DNA from 2 places in the Magnetovibrio massiliensis genome. Region 1 is predicted to be linked to the other one. Evidence: predicted binding sites of a transcription regulator. Region 1 holds the regulator's gene; the other holds the start of a gene.
What was found. The regulator PhoB, encoded in region 1, activates phosphate uptake and scavenging genes when phosphate is short. The targets are predictions, from matches to a motif close to TNTCATAAAACTGTCA.

Region 1 (6,286 bases):
TCTCTCAATTTGTTTAGGAATTTTTGTTGTGACAACAACAGCTGAAACAATTCGCGCAGGTCGGGCCGGTGGAGGCCGGATGTACGTCACGCCAGCCCGCCGCGTGAAGAAGGCCGTGGAAAGCGGGATCAAAGGTATTTTGATCCTCAGTTCCACGGTCGCGATTTTGACCACTGTCGGTATCGTCGCGTCGCTCATTTTTGAATCGTCGCGTTTTTTCGGTGAAGTCCCGTTTGTGGATTTCATGTTCGGTACCCAATGGAGCCCGCAGACGGCCATGTATGAAGGCCAGGTCGGCTCATCTGCTGCATTTGGCGCCATACCGCTTTTTGCGGGCACACTCTTGATCAGTTTCATTGCATTGGTTGTCGCTGCCCCCATTGGCTTATTTTCAGCCATCTATCTGGCCGAGTACGCTCACCGCAATGTGCGCAGCTGGATCAAACCGATCTTGGAAGTTCTGGCCGGTATCCCCACCGTTGTTTACGGCTTTTTCGCCGCTCTGATTGTGGCGCCGTGGATCCGGGGAACGGGTGAAGGTGTCGGCCTGGATGTTTCGTCCGAAAGTGCACTGGCCGCAGGCTTGGTCATGGGCATTATGATCATTCCGCTGATTTCATCCCTGTCCGATGACGTGATCAACGCCGTTCCGCAGTCCTTGCGCGAGGGTTCGTTGGGCATCGGTGCAACCAAGTCCGAAACCATTCGCAACGTGATCGTCCCCGCGGCCCTTCCGGGCATCGCAGGCGGTTTGTTGTTGGCCGCATCGCGCGCCATCGGTGAAACCATGATCGTTGTGATGGCCGCTGGTCTGGCCGCAAACTTAACGGCTAACCCGTTAGAAGCCGTGACCACCGTGACGGTTCAAATCGTGACGTTGCTTACGGGTGACCAAGAATTCGACAGCGCCAAAACATTGGCCGCGTTCGCTTTGGGCTTGATGTTGTTTGTCGTCACGTTGTTCTTGAACGTGATCGCGCTGCACATCGTGAATAAGTATCGAGAGCAATATGACTGATCAGCTTTCCAATTCAGAGCTCGTCCAAGCGGGCTTGAAAAAACGTTACGCTGCCGAGAAACGTTTTCGTTCTTATGGTGTGGCCGCCATCGGTGTCGCCGTTGCGTTCCTGGCCATCATGTTGGTTGCCGTCTTTATTCGTGGCTCCGGCGCGATCAGTCAGACCCATGTGGCACTGACGGTTCAATTCGACGAAGCGCGGATCAATGACAATGACTGGGGTGGCATCGTCAAAGACGCCATGCGTGAAGCGTTCCCAGAAGTCACGGGGCGTCAAGACAAGCGTAAGCTGTACAAGTTGATGAGCTCCGGCGCTGGTTTTGAAGTGCGTGAGTATTATGTCGAGAACCCCGATGTGTTGGGGCAATCGCGCAAACTTTGGCTGACGGCTTCTGATGATATCGACATGCTGATGAAGGGTCAAATTGACCGCACGTTGCCTGAAGACGACCGTCGTGTGTCGGACCAAGAAATCGCCTGGGTGGATCAATGGATCGCCCAAGACACCATCGAGCTGCAATTTAATACGACGTTCTTCACCTCGGGCGATTCACGTGAACCGGAACAGGCCGGCATCTTAGGCGCGGTCATGGGTTCGTTCTTGAGCTTGTCGGTGTGCTTGTTGCTCTCATTCCCGCTGGGTGTGATGACGGCGGTGTATCTGGAAGAGTTCGCGCCGAAAAACAAATGGACCGACATGATCGAGGTCAACATCAACAACCTCGCCGCCGTGCCGTCCATCGTGTTCGGTCTGCTGGGCTTGGCCATGTTCTTGAACTTCTTCGGCATGCCCCGTTCAGCCCCGCTTGTGGGGGGCATGGTGTTGGCGCTGATGACTTTGCCGACCATTATCATTGCCGGTCGCGCCGCGTTGCGCTCCGTGCCGCCGTCCATTCGCGAAGCGGCTTTGGGCATGGGCGCAAGCCCCATCCAAACCATCACACACCACGTGTTGCCATTGGCGATGCCGGGTATGCTGACGGGGACGATTATCGGCATGGCTCAGGCGCTTGGTGAAAGTGCGCCGTTGCTGATGATCGGCATGGTGGCCTTCATTGTCGACATTCCGGCGGCCTTTACCGACCCGGCCACGGCTCTGCCGGTGCAAATTTACATCTGGGCAGACAGCCCCGAACGCGCGTTCTCTGAACGCACAGCGGGTGCTATTATCATTCTGCTTGGTTTCTTGATTACGATGAACATTCTTGCGGTCATCATGCGCAAGTCTTTCGAACGTCGCTGGTAAGGAGTGCGACCCTATGGAACTCGCTATTCACACGGATCTGCCGGAAAAAGAGCAGGGAATTTCTGTGGCCCCTTCGAACCCACACAAAGTGACGGCACAATCCGTTGATGTGTTTTACGGAGATAAACAAGCGCTGAAAGGCATCAACTTAGACATTCCGTCCAACCAAGTTACAGCACTGATCGGTCCGTCCGGTTGCGGTAAATCCACCTTCTTGCGTTGCTTGAACCGCATGAACGATGTGGTGGACGGTTGCCGCGTCGAAGGAGAAATCAAGCTGGACGGGGAAAACATCTATTCCAAAGGTGTGGATGTGGTTCACCTGCGTGCGCGCGTTGGCATGGTGTTTCAAAAACCCAACCCGTTCCCGAAATCCATTTACGACAACATTTCCTATGGTCCGAAAATCCATGGTCTGGCCAAGACCCGTGCGGACATGGATGAAATCGTCCTCACCAGCTTGGAAAAAGCCGGGTTGCTGGACGAAGTCCGTGATCGCTTGGATTCTCCGGGCACTGGCCTTTCCGGTGGTCAGCAGCAACGTCTGTGCATTGCCCGCGCTATTGCGGTTGAGCCCGAAGTTATCTTGATGGACGAGCCGTGCTCGGCCCTTGATCCCATCGCCACGGCGAAGATCGAAGAGCTGATCGACGAACTTAAAGACAATTACACCATCATCATGGTGACGCACTCCATGCAGCAGGCTGCGCGTGTGTCGCAAAAAACCGCGTTCTTCCACTTGGGCGACTTGGTGGAATCGGGCGGTACGGACGAAATCTTCACCAACCCGAAAGACGAACGCACCCAAGCTTACGTCACCGGTAAAATCGGCTAAGGGATCGAATTATGTTGGAACAAGACCATATCGTTACTTCATTCGACGAAGACCTGGGCCGCATCGACAGTGTGATTGCGGAAATGGGTGGCTTGGCCGAACGTCAGTTGAGCGACGCCGTTGACGCGTTGGCGCGCAACGATGTTGAGCTGGCGAAAAAAGTCATCGATTCAGACATCAAAATTGATGCTTTGGAAGAAGATCTCGACAACTTCACCATTAAAGTTTTGGCCTTGCGCCAACCCATGGCCGACGATTTGCGTGCCGTTGTGGTGGCGTTGAAGATGGCGTCCAACTTGGAACGCATCGGCGATTACGCCAAAAACGTTGCCAAGCGCACCCAGACGCTTTCCGAGATGGACACCGTCGGTGACGCAACGGCCACCATTCAACGCATGGCGCGCCAAGTGCAAAGCATGATCGGCAACGTTTTGGATGCCTATGGCACCCGCGACGTGGCCAAAGCCAACGCCGTGCGCCTGCGCGACGAAGAAGTCGATATGATGCACACCAGCCTGTTTCGCGAGCTTCTGACCTACATGCTGGAAGACCCGCGCAACATCACGGCGTGCACGCACCTTTTGTTTATTGCCAAGAATGTGGAGCGCATTGGCGATCACGTTACGTCCATCGCCGAAAATGTCCACTTCTTGGTTTCCGGCGAAAAGCCGTCAGAAGAACGCCCCAAAAACGACCTGTCCAGTGAGACAGTGGTCGGCTAAGGGGTGAGGAGTACGCATACATGAGCCAGACTGTTCTGATCGTCGAAGACGAACCACCCCAAGCTGAGATGCTGTCCTATAACCTGGAAAAAGAAGGCTTCCGGGTGATGATGGCGGAAAATGGCGAAGACGGTTTGATGATGGCCCAAGAAAATGTTCCCGACGCCATCGTTTTGGATTGGATGTTGCCGGGTTTGAGCGGCATTGAAGTTTGCCGCCAACTGCGCAGCGATACCGATACCCGCGAAATCCCCATTTTGATGCTGACCGCCCGCGGTGAAGAAGAAGACCGCGTTCGTGGCATCGAAACGGGTGCGGACGACTATGTTGTCAAACCCTACAGCCCCCGCGAAGTCGTGGCGCGCCTGAAGGGCTTGCTGCGCCGCTCCAACCCGTCGTTGAGCTCGGAAACCATCGAATACGCCGACATCGTCATGGACTTGGCCCAGCACAAGGTCAATCGTGGCGGGAACTTCATCCACCTTGGCCCGACCGAGTTTCGCTTGCTCAAAACCTTGATGGAAAAGCCCGGTCGCGTGTTTTCGCGCGAACGCCTGTTGGATCTGGTTTGGGGGCGTGACGTCTATGTCGAAGACCGCACGGTCGACGTCCACATTCGTCGACTGCGCAAAGCGCTGAATACCGAAGGGGCCCTGGACATGATTCGCACCGTTCGCGGCGAAGGCTACGCCATCGACATGAACAAAGGCGCTTAAACAGCTCCTTTCTTATCAAAATAACCTGCCAAACGCCGCCTTTTTTGGGCGGCGTTTTGTTTTGTCTAACCATCTGTATTCAATACCATAACTCCACCCACAAGCGTTTCAAGATGACTTTGGGTGTGCCTCGCACGCGCTCGTATGTAAACAATTGTTTGCAAAATGAGCTGCGTAATGTAAACATACGTTTAGTTATGAAGGGCGTGCTCGTATTTGTTTCGAAATATGCGGGCATGCCTGTTAAGCTCACAACGTATCGTGCAGGGCAGAGCGCCCGGCGCCGGGGGTATTGAACATGAGTAACGATCTGATCCATTTGGCCAAAACACGGCGCTTTTTACCGTTGTTTGTCACCCAGTTTTTAGGTGCGATGAACGATAACTTGTTCAAAAGCGCGTTGATCATGTTGGTGACCTATCAATTGGCGGAAGTGTCCGGCTTGGACGGTCCGGTGTTGGTGACGGTTGCGGCAGGTGTGTTCATCTTGCCGTTTTTCCTGTTCAGCGCCACGGCGGGACAGTTGGCGGACCGCTTCGACAAAGCGTCCATTGCGCGCAAGGTCAAAGCGGCTGAAATCCTGATTATGGTGGGGGCCGCCGCTGCGTTTTTGAGCGGAAGTGTCTGGTCTCTACTCGCCGTTTTGTTTTTCATGGGGCTGCAGTCCAGCCTGTTTGGTCCGGTCAAGTATGCGATCTTGCCGCAACACCTGCATCAAGACGAACTCATCGGTGCCAACGCCATGGTCGAGGCTGGAACGTTTCTCGCCATCTTGATCGGCACCATCGCTGGCGGTCTATTGATCTTGAACGACGGCGGTGTGTTGCTGGTGTCGGCCCTGATCATTGGGATCGCTGTGCTGGGGTATGTCTCAAGTCTCTTCATTCCCAAAGCCCCCGCGTTGGCTGAAGACTTAAACGTCGATTTCAACATCGTGCGCGCCACGGGTTCGATGATGCGCCACGCCGCAAGCCGCCGCGACATCATTCTTTCCATCTTAGGCATTTCCTGGTTTTGGCTGGTGGGGGCAACGTTCCTCAGCCAGTTTCCGACCTTTGCTAAAGACACCTTGGCTGCCGACGAAACCGTTGTGACGCTGTTTTTGTCGATCTTTTCCATCGGTATCGCCGTCGGATCGGTCTTGTGTAACCGCCTGTTGAAAGGCGAAGTGACAGCCAAGTATGTGCCGTTTGGTGCCCTGTTGATGACCGTGTTTATGGTCGATCTCTACTTCGCCAGCACCCATGGTTACGCCCTGGTCGCACACGATGAGACGTTGGCGTCCGCCGGTGTATTCCTTTCGACGTGGATGGGCCTGCGCATCATCGTGGACTTGCTGTTGGTGGCGATCTCCAGCGGGCTTTATATCGTGCCGCTGTACGCCATCTTGCAAAGCCGGGGTGAAGACAGCCACCGTTCGCGCAACATCGCGTCCAACAACATCTTGAACGCCTTGTTCATGGTGGTTTCGGCTTTGGTGATCTCCGCCTTGTTGGGGGCCGGGGCCAGCGTTCCGCATATTTTCTTGTGGGTCGCCATCGCCAATGCGGGCGTTGCGCTTTACATTTGTAAGCTGTTGCCCGACGAAGTCTTGAAGGCCGTGTTGCGCACCATCTTCAAGTTGGCTTACCGCGCTGAAGTGAAAGGCTTGGAGCACTGGAAAGCCGTGGGCGAGCGCGCCGTGATTGTGGTCAATCATGTTTCATTCTTAGACGCAGCATTGCTGGCGGCGTTCTTGCCGGAAAAACC
Region 2 (6,286 bases), on a different contig from region 1:
TGCGCTTTTGGAACTCATCTTGGTCAGGTCTTTGGCTATACCTGATAACGCCTGCGCTCCCATCACGAACACCACACCAGACCACACCGGCCAATCGGAATTGAACTGCGCCAACGCGGATAACGCCACCACCTGCAGCGTCAATCCCGCAAACAGCGTGATCTTCAACCCCATGCGTGATGCGATCCAGCCGCCAACCAAGTTGGTGACAATGCCGAAGAATTCATAAAACAGAAACAGAAGCGCGATTTCAATCGGGCTATAACCCATTGTGTGGAAATGCAATAGCACCAACATGCGCAATGCGCCATCGGTCAGCGTGAAGCCCCAATAGGCCGTTGTCACCAGGGCGTAGTTGCGAATGTCGGTGCTCATCATGCTGGGCCCTTACAGTGACGCCGCGACTTTCGCCGCCAGATCGACCATGCGGTTCACGTAACCCCATTCATTGTCATACCACGCCAAAACCTTCAATTGCCTGCCGTCCACGACCATAGTTGAAGGGCCGTCAACTATCGAAGAGCGCGGATCATTGGTGTAGTCGGTCGACACCAACGGACGGTCCTCTAGGCCCAAGATGCCCTTTAATTCACCTTGGGCGGCGTCGCGGAACAACTGGTTAACTTCTTCCACAGTGACTTTACGTTTTAGTTCGAACACGCAATCGGTGAGCGACGCATTTAACAACGGCACACGCACTGCATGGCCGTTCAACTTACCCTTCAGTTCTGGATAAATCATGGTGATGGCGGTGGCCGAACCGGTGGTGGTCGGTACCAAGTTCACTAGGCTGGATCGTGCGCGGCGCATGTCCTTGTGCGGGAAATCGACAACCACTTGTGTGTTAGTGACATCGTGAATAGTGGTGATGGCACCATGTTCGATTCCGATTTTTTCATGCACAACTTTGACCACCGGGGCCAAGCAGTTGGTGGTACAGCTAGCAGCCGTTAATAAATCATGTTTGACGGGATCGTACAGATCGTCGTTAACACCGTAGACGACATTCAACGCCTCGTCCTTCACAGGAGCAGCGACTATGACCTTTTTTACCCCGTGATCGAAATAGCTTTGCAGTTGGGAGGGTTTGCGAAACTTTCCCGTGCATTCCAGCACGATGTCGCAATCGCCCCAATCACCGTCACCTATATCCTGTATGGACGTATGTTCAATGGACCTTCTGTCAATGACTACAGTTTCGCCATTAGCAGTTGCTTCCCTATCCCATTTGCCGTGCACACTGTCGAATGTTACTAGATGGGCAGAACCAGCCGCATCAGTGTTCAGTTCGTTGATACGAGACCATTCCAGATTTTCACGTTCCCAACCTGCACGCAGGGCCAAGCGTCCCATGCGGCCAAATCCATTGATGCCGATCTTAATAGTCATATCTGTCTCCTATTGTGAGCCTTTCAAAATTTTCAGACTGTGGGAGGAGGTTAAACAGATATTTTGACATTTCAATGAATATTGAAGTATCTTCGTAAGTCTAGCTCCTTTTTTTTATGCAACATGTTCGAATGAGGTCTTTTGCTGATGAGCCTTTCCCTATTTCAAGCTACCCAAATCCTTTCTGGTTTGGCCAGTGAAATGCGTCTTGAAGTTTTTCGGGCGCTTGTGGCACAAGGCGGTATGTCAGCGGGTGAGTTAGCCGCGCAAGTAAAAGTTGGACCTTCAACACTCTCCTTTCACCTAAAAGACCTGCGTCATGCTGGTCTGGTCACGAGCCGTAAGCAGGGGCGCCAGGTCATCTATTCGGCAAACTTTGACAATCTCAACCAACTGCTGGGCTTCCTAGTCGACGATTGTTGCGGTGGACGACCAGAGTTATGTATCCGCAAGGTTGAGCCAGAAACAAAATGTTGTGATCAGTCAGCCTAGGGATAAGCATGGGAGCTAAGAATATGTCTTCTGCCAAGAGCAAAGAATCCTTGGGGATTTTTGGACGCTATCTAACCGTCTGGGTTGGCTTGTGCATAATTGTTGGCGTTGCGTTGGGCTCATTCTTTCCTTCACCTTTTCAAATGATTGGAAACCTTGAGATAGCACAGGTTAATCTGCCCGTTGCAGTTCTCATTTGGTTGATGATTATCCCGATGCTGTTGAAGATCGACTTTGGCGCATTGCACCGTGTGCGGGAACATTGGCGCGGAATCAGTGTAACCTTGTTCGTAAACTGGGCCGTAAAGCCATTCTCAATGGCACTTCTTGCCTGGTTGTTCATTCGCCATTTTTTTGCGCCATATCTGCCGGCGGAGCAGATTGATTCCTACATCGCCGGTTTAATTATACTTGCCGCTGCACCTTGTACGGCCATGGTGTTTGTGTGGAGTAACTTGAGCGATGGCGAACCACATTTCACGCTGTCCCAGGTTGCGCTAAATGACGTCATAATGATTTTTGCCTTCGCACCAATTGTCGGCCTCCTTCTTGGCTTGTCGGCTATAACGGTGCCGTGGGACACACTGTTTCTGTCTGTCTTGATTTATATCGTGGTGCCGGTTGCCGCTGCACAAATCCTTCGGCTGAGATTGCTGCGGTCCGGAGGGGAGAAACGTCTCCAAAACGTTATTCAGAAGATGGATCCAGTTTCCATAATTGCACTTCTTGTCACTTTGGTTTTGTTGTTCGGCTTTCAGGGCGGTCAAATCATCGAACAGCCTTTGATCATTGCGATACTAGCCGTTCCGATTCTGATTCAGGTCTACTTCAATTCCGGCTTGGCATATATTCTGAATAGAACGGTTGGCGAAGATCATTCAGTTGCGGCACCTTCAGCGCTCATTGGTGCCAGTAATTTTTTTGAGTTGGCAGTTGCCGCGGCCATAAGTCTATTTGGGTTTGATAGTGGCGCTGCCCTTGCGACAGTGGTTGGGGTGTTGGTGGAAGTGCCAGTGATGTTGTCCGTTGTCACAATCGTTAACAGAACCCGTGGATGGTACGAACGCGTGCCAGTGAAGACATAAACCAAAAAAATACCTGGGGAGGATATAGAATGCGTGGTTTGCCAAAGCTTGATTTATTGATGAAGGGCATTGCTCTGTTTGCATTGCTCGTTGTTACGGTGTGGGGTGGTCCAGCTAAAGCAGAAGGTGCTGATTTTCTGGTTGATACAGAATGGCTGGAAGAACACATTGATGATCAAAACTTGATTGCGTTGGAAGTGCGCTACTATCCGCACAGATATTATACTGTTGGTCATATTCCGGGTTCAGTTCAAGTTCAGCGGTTCAAAGACCTCGGAGATAATGATGGTCAATCCATCATGTTTTTTCCGGATAAATCAGCCTTCGAAAATACACTGCGGGATTGGGGCGTGAATAACGATTCAACCCTTGTCCTGTATGATGATTCACGCACAGCCCTTGCATCACGCTTATACTTTTTGTTGGAATACTACGGGTACGATATGTCCCGCGTGAAGCTTTTGGATGGCGGCACGGTCGCGTGGCAAGGCTTTAACGATCTTGAGAAAGACAAGGCAGAGCGGACGCGCGGAAATGTCACGCTGAAGGATGCAAACGCTAAACTGTCCGTTGAATGGATGGATGTTTACGACCGCGTCGTCTCTCAACGGGACTCTGGTGTTGTCCTCTTGGATGCGCGTCCGCAGAGCCATTACAGTGGCGAAGAAGTGGTGCATGCCGTGCGCGGCGGTCACATCCCAGGAGCCATCAACATCGTCAGTTTGGCGGGTACACACGGCGAAGATCAAACATGGTATACCTTGGATGAATTGGCGGAGATGTATGCATCTATTGCCAAAGACAAAACCGTGATTGTGTATTGCCATGATGGGTTTAGGATGAGCTTGGCGTACATGCAACTCAAAGCACTGGGCTATAAGGACGTACGTCTATACAATGGCGGCTGGGGACATTGGGGGAATGAGTTGTCCCTGCCCGTCGTCGAAGGCGCAGAACCGTTCGACGACGTATTCAAATTATAAAGTAGGCACAGACTGTGAACGACACATAATCTGTTGCAGTGCATTTCACATCTCTACTGCGTGGAATCATTTCTTTGAATCTGATGCATTTGAGTTTTGTGGCAAAGCACAAAATCAAGTTGGGGCACAAAACGATCTCAACCAAATCAAAGGGCAAACTAGGGGAGGTTGCATATGTCGATAAATGGTCAACAAGGACCGCTGAACAGATTAAGCCGTAGGCAATGCCTAACGGGCGGGGCGGCATTTGCTGCTACAGCTATGATGGGCGGTCCCTCGGTGCTTGCGCATCATCCGTATAAATTTGGTCTGACGCCAGTCTTTCTGGACTCCAATCTGGAAATCATGGCCGCTATGACAAAATATTTTACGGGAAAGTTGCAGCATCCAGTCACGCCGGTGATGCGAAGAACATATCAAGAGATCACATCGTTGTTGCTCTCGGGCGGCCTACAAGCTGCCTGGATATGTGGGTTCCCGTATGTGCAATATCGGGAACGTCTCAAGTTGCTGGCTATGCCGCTCTATAAAGGTGAGCCGCTGTATCAGTCCTACTTGATCGTCAATAAAAACAATCCTGCTGCATATATTGAGGACTTGGCTGATCAGGTTCACGCCTTTTCAGACCCAAACAGCAATTCTGGCTATCTGGTGACGTTGCATTTGTTGGCTCAAAAAAAGAAAAATCCAAGTGATTTTTTCTCTCAATCTATCTTCACGTATAGCCATCGGAATGTGATACGGGCTGTGTCATCCGGTCTTGCGCAGAGCGGCAGCGTCGATGGGTACGTGTGGGATGTCGTGGCCAAGTATGAACCGGAACTGGTCGCAGGTACGCGCGTAATTCGAAAGTCAGAGCCGCTTGGGTTTCCCCCAATCGCCTGCAGTGTGGATAGTATGGACGACAATATGGCAGATGAGTTGGCAGAGGCTTTGTTCCTCATGTCGAGTGATGCATTGGGGCGAGAAGTCCTGAACACACTGCATCTGGATGGTTTTGTGCCAGGTGATTCTCAAAACTACGATGCCATCGCAGACAAGATGGATGCGGTCAGGGATTATTTATGAAACGGAAGGATTTATCACCTGCAGCATGGCCAATGGTCGTCAAGGCTCCTTTGTTTGTGGCGCTCTTGATGAGCCTGATGTCTATGGTGGTTGCATACCTGATCTATGACCGCATGACTGCGTCACAACAGACGACACTGAACCAATTGGCAGAGATGTATTTGGACGGTGTGTCGACGGCTTTAATTCCTCATGTCATTCGTCATGATACATGGGAAACTTATGACGTTCTTGACCGAGCACAGTATCAGTATGCTGCTGTGAAATCCGTATATTCAGTCGTTGCCTTAACAAACGGAAGTGTTTTGGCATCTTCCGATCCGTCACGTTTCCCCGTTGCCAGCGGGTTGCCAACGAGTTTGAGAAAGCCGTTTTCTGATAACCATAAATTACACATTAATGAAGACCTGGGCGTTGCCTGGGTTTGGAGACCACTTGAAGAAGCCGATCAACCCGTCGGAGATTTGTTTGCCGCACTGAATATTTCTCACATCCTTGCGGAACGGCGACAAGTACTGTTTACGCTGTTGTCTGGCGCATTGTTTTTGACGATGACCTTTGTGTTACTTGGCTACATTTCCATACTACGCATGGTCCAGCCTATCAGCTTGCTCAGTCGTTTTGTTGAAGGTGTACGTCACGGGGAAGACGTACCGCTTCCCCCAAACATGATCAATAACAAGACAGAATTTGGACTGCTTTTTAAACGTTTCGATGCGATGAGATCGGCTATTCAAGAACGATCGAAATTGGCCGAACGTTTGGCTGAAGAGGAGAAACTGGCTTTGATTGGAAAGCTTTCTTCCTCCATGGCACATGAAGTGAACAATCCGCTTGGCGGAATGCGCAATGCCATCGACACGATCCGCAAACACGGCGCGGAGGAGAAGACGAGAAATAGATCTCTTGATCTGTTGAGCCGTGGCCTGGATGGAATTGCAAATGTGACGCGGGCAACTTTGGTGACGTACAAAGGAGGGAGCGAGCCAAAAATTCTTAGATTGCGCGATATGGAAGACCTTCAATTCTTGATTCAACATATCGTAAATAAGAAAAACTTGAACCTTGTTTGGTCAAACACTTTACCGCAACAGGTTTCTGTGGATGGAACCTCTCTTCGCCAAATAGCACTGAACCTGTTGTTGAATGCATGTGAAGCTTCACCAGATGGTGGGGAAGTGTCATTTGATGCCAAATGCAATGAAACGGAAGTGAGAATCCTGGTGCTGGATCAGGGGGCGGGCATTCCTGATGCTGTTAAAGAACAAC

Region 2: the regulator PhoB is predicted to act here: its motif matches at 1,454-1,469, upstream of V5T82_RS04410 (ArsJ-associated glyceraldehyde-3-phosphate dehydrogenase).

What each region holds. Positions count from the first base shown of each region.
Region 1 is NZ_JBAHUR010000008.1:106,775-113,060, reverse strand. Features, by position in the region: partial or broken gene pstC (phosphate ABC transporter permease subunit PstC) at 149-1,018, shown strand; gene pstA (phosphate ABC transporter permease PstA) at 1,011-2,264, shown strand; gene pstB (phosphate ABC transporter ATP-binding protein PstB) at 2,278-3,099, shown strand; gene phoU (phosphate signaling complex protein PhoU) at 3,111-3,821, shown strand; gene phoB (phosphate regulon transcriptional regulator PhoB) at 3,842-4,537, shown strand; gene V5T82_RS11345 (acyl-[ACP]--phospholipid O-acyltransferase) at 4,836-6,286, shown strand, end outside.
Region 2 is NZ_JBAHUR010000002.1:386,182-392,467, reverse strand. Features, by position in the region: gene arsJ (organoarsenical effux MFS transporter ArsJ) at 1-378, opposite strand, end outside; gene V5T82_RS04410 (ArsJ-associated glyceraldehyde-3-phosphate dehydrogenase) at 388-1,389, opposite strand; gene V5T82_RS04405 (ArsR/SmtB family transcription factor) at 1,537-1,881, shown strand; gene arsB (ACR3 family arsenite efflux transporter) at 1,905-2,966, shown strand; gene V5T82_RS04395 (sulfurtransferase) at 2,996-3,949, shown strand; gene V5T82_RS04390 (substrate-binding domain-containing protein) at 4,124-5,017, shown strand; gene V5T82_RS04385 (sensor histidine kinase) at 5,014-6,286, shown strand, end outside.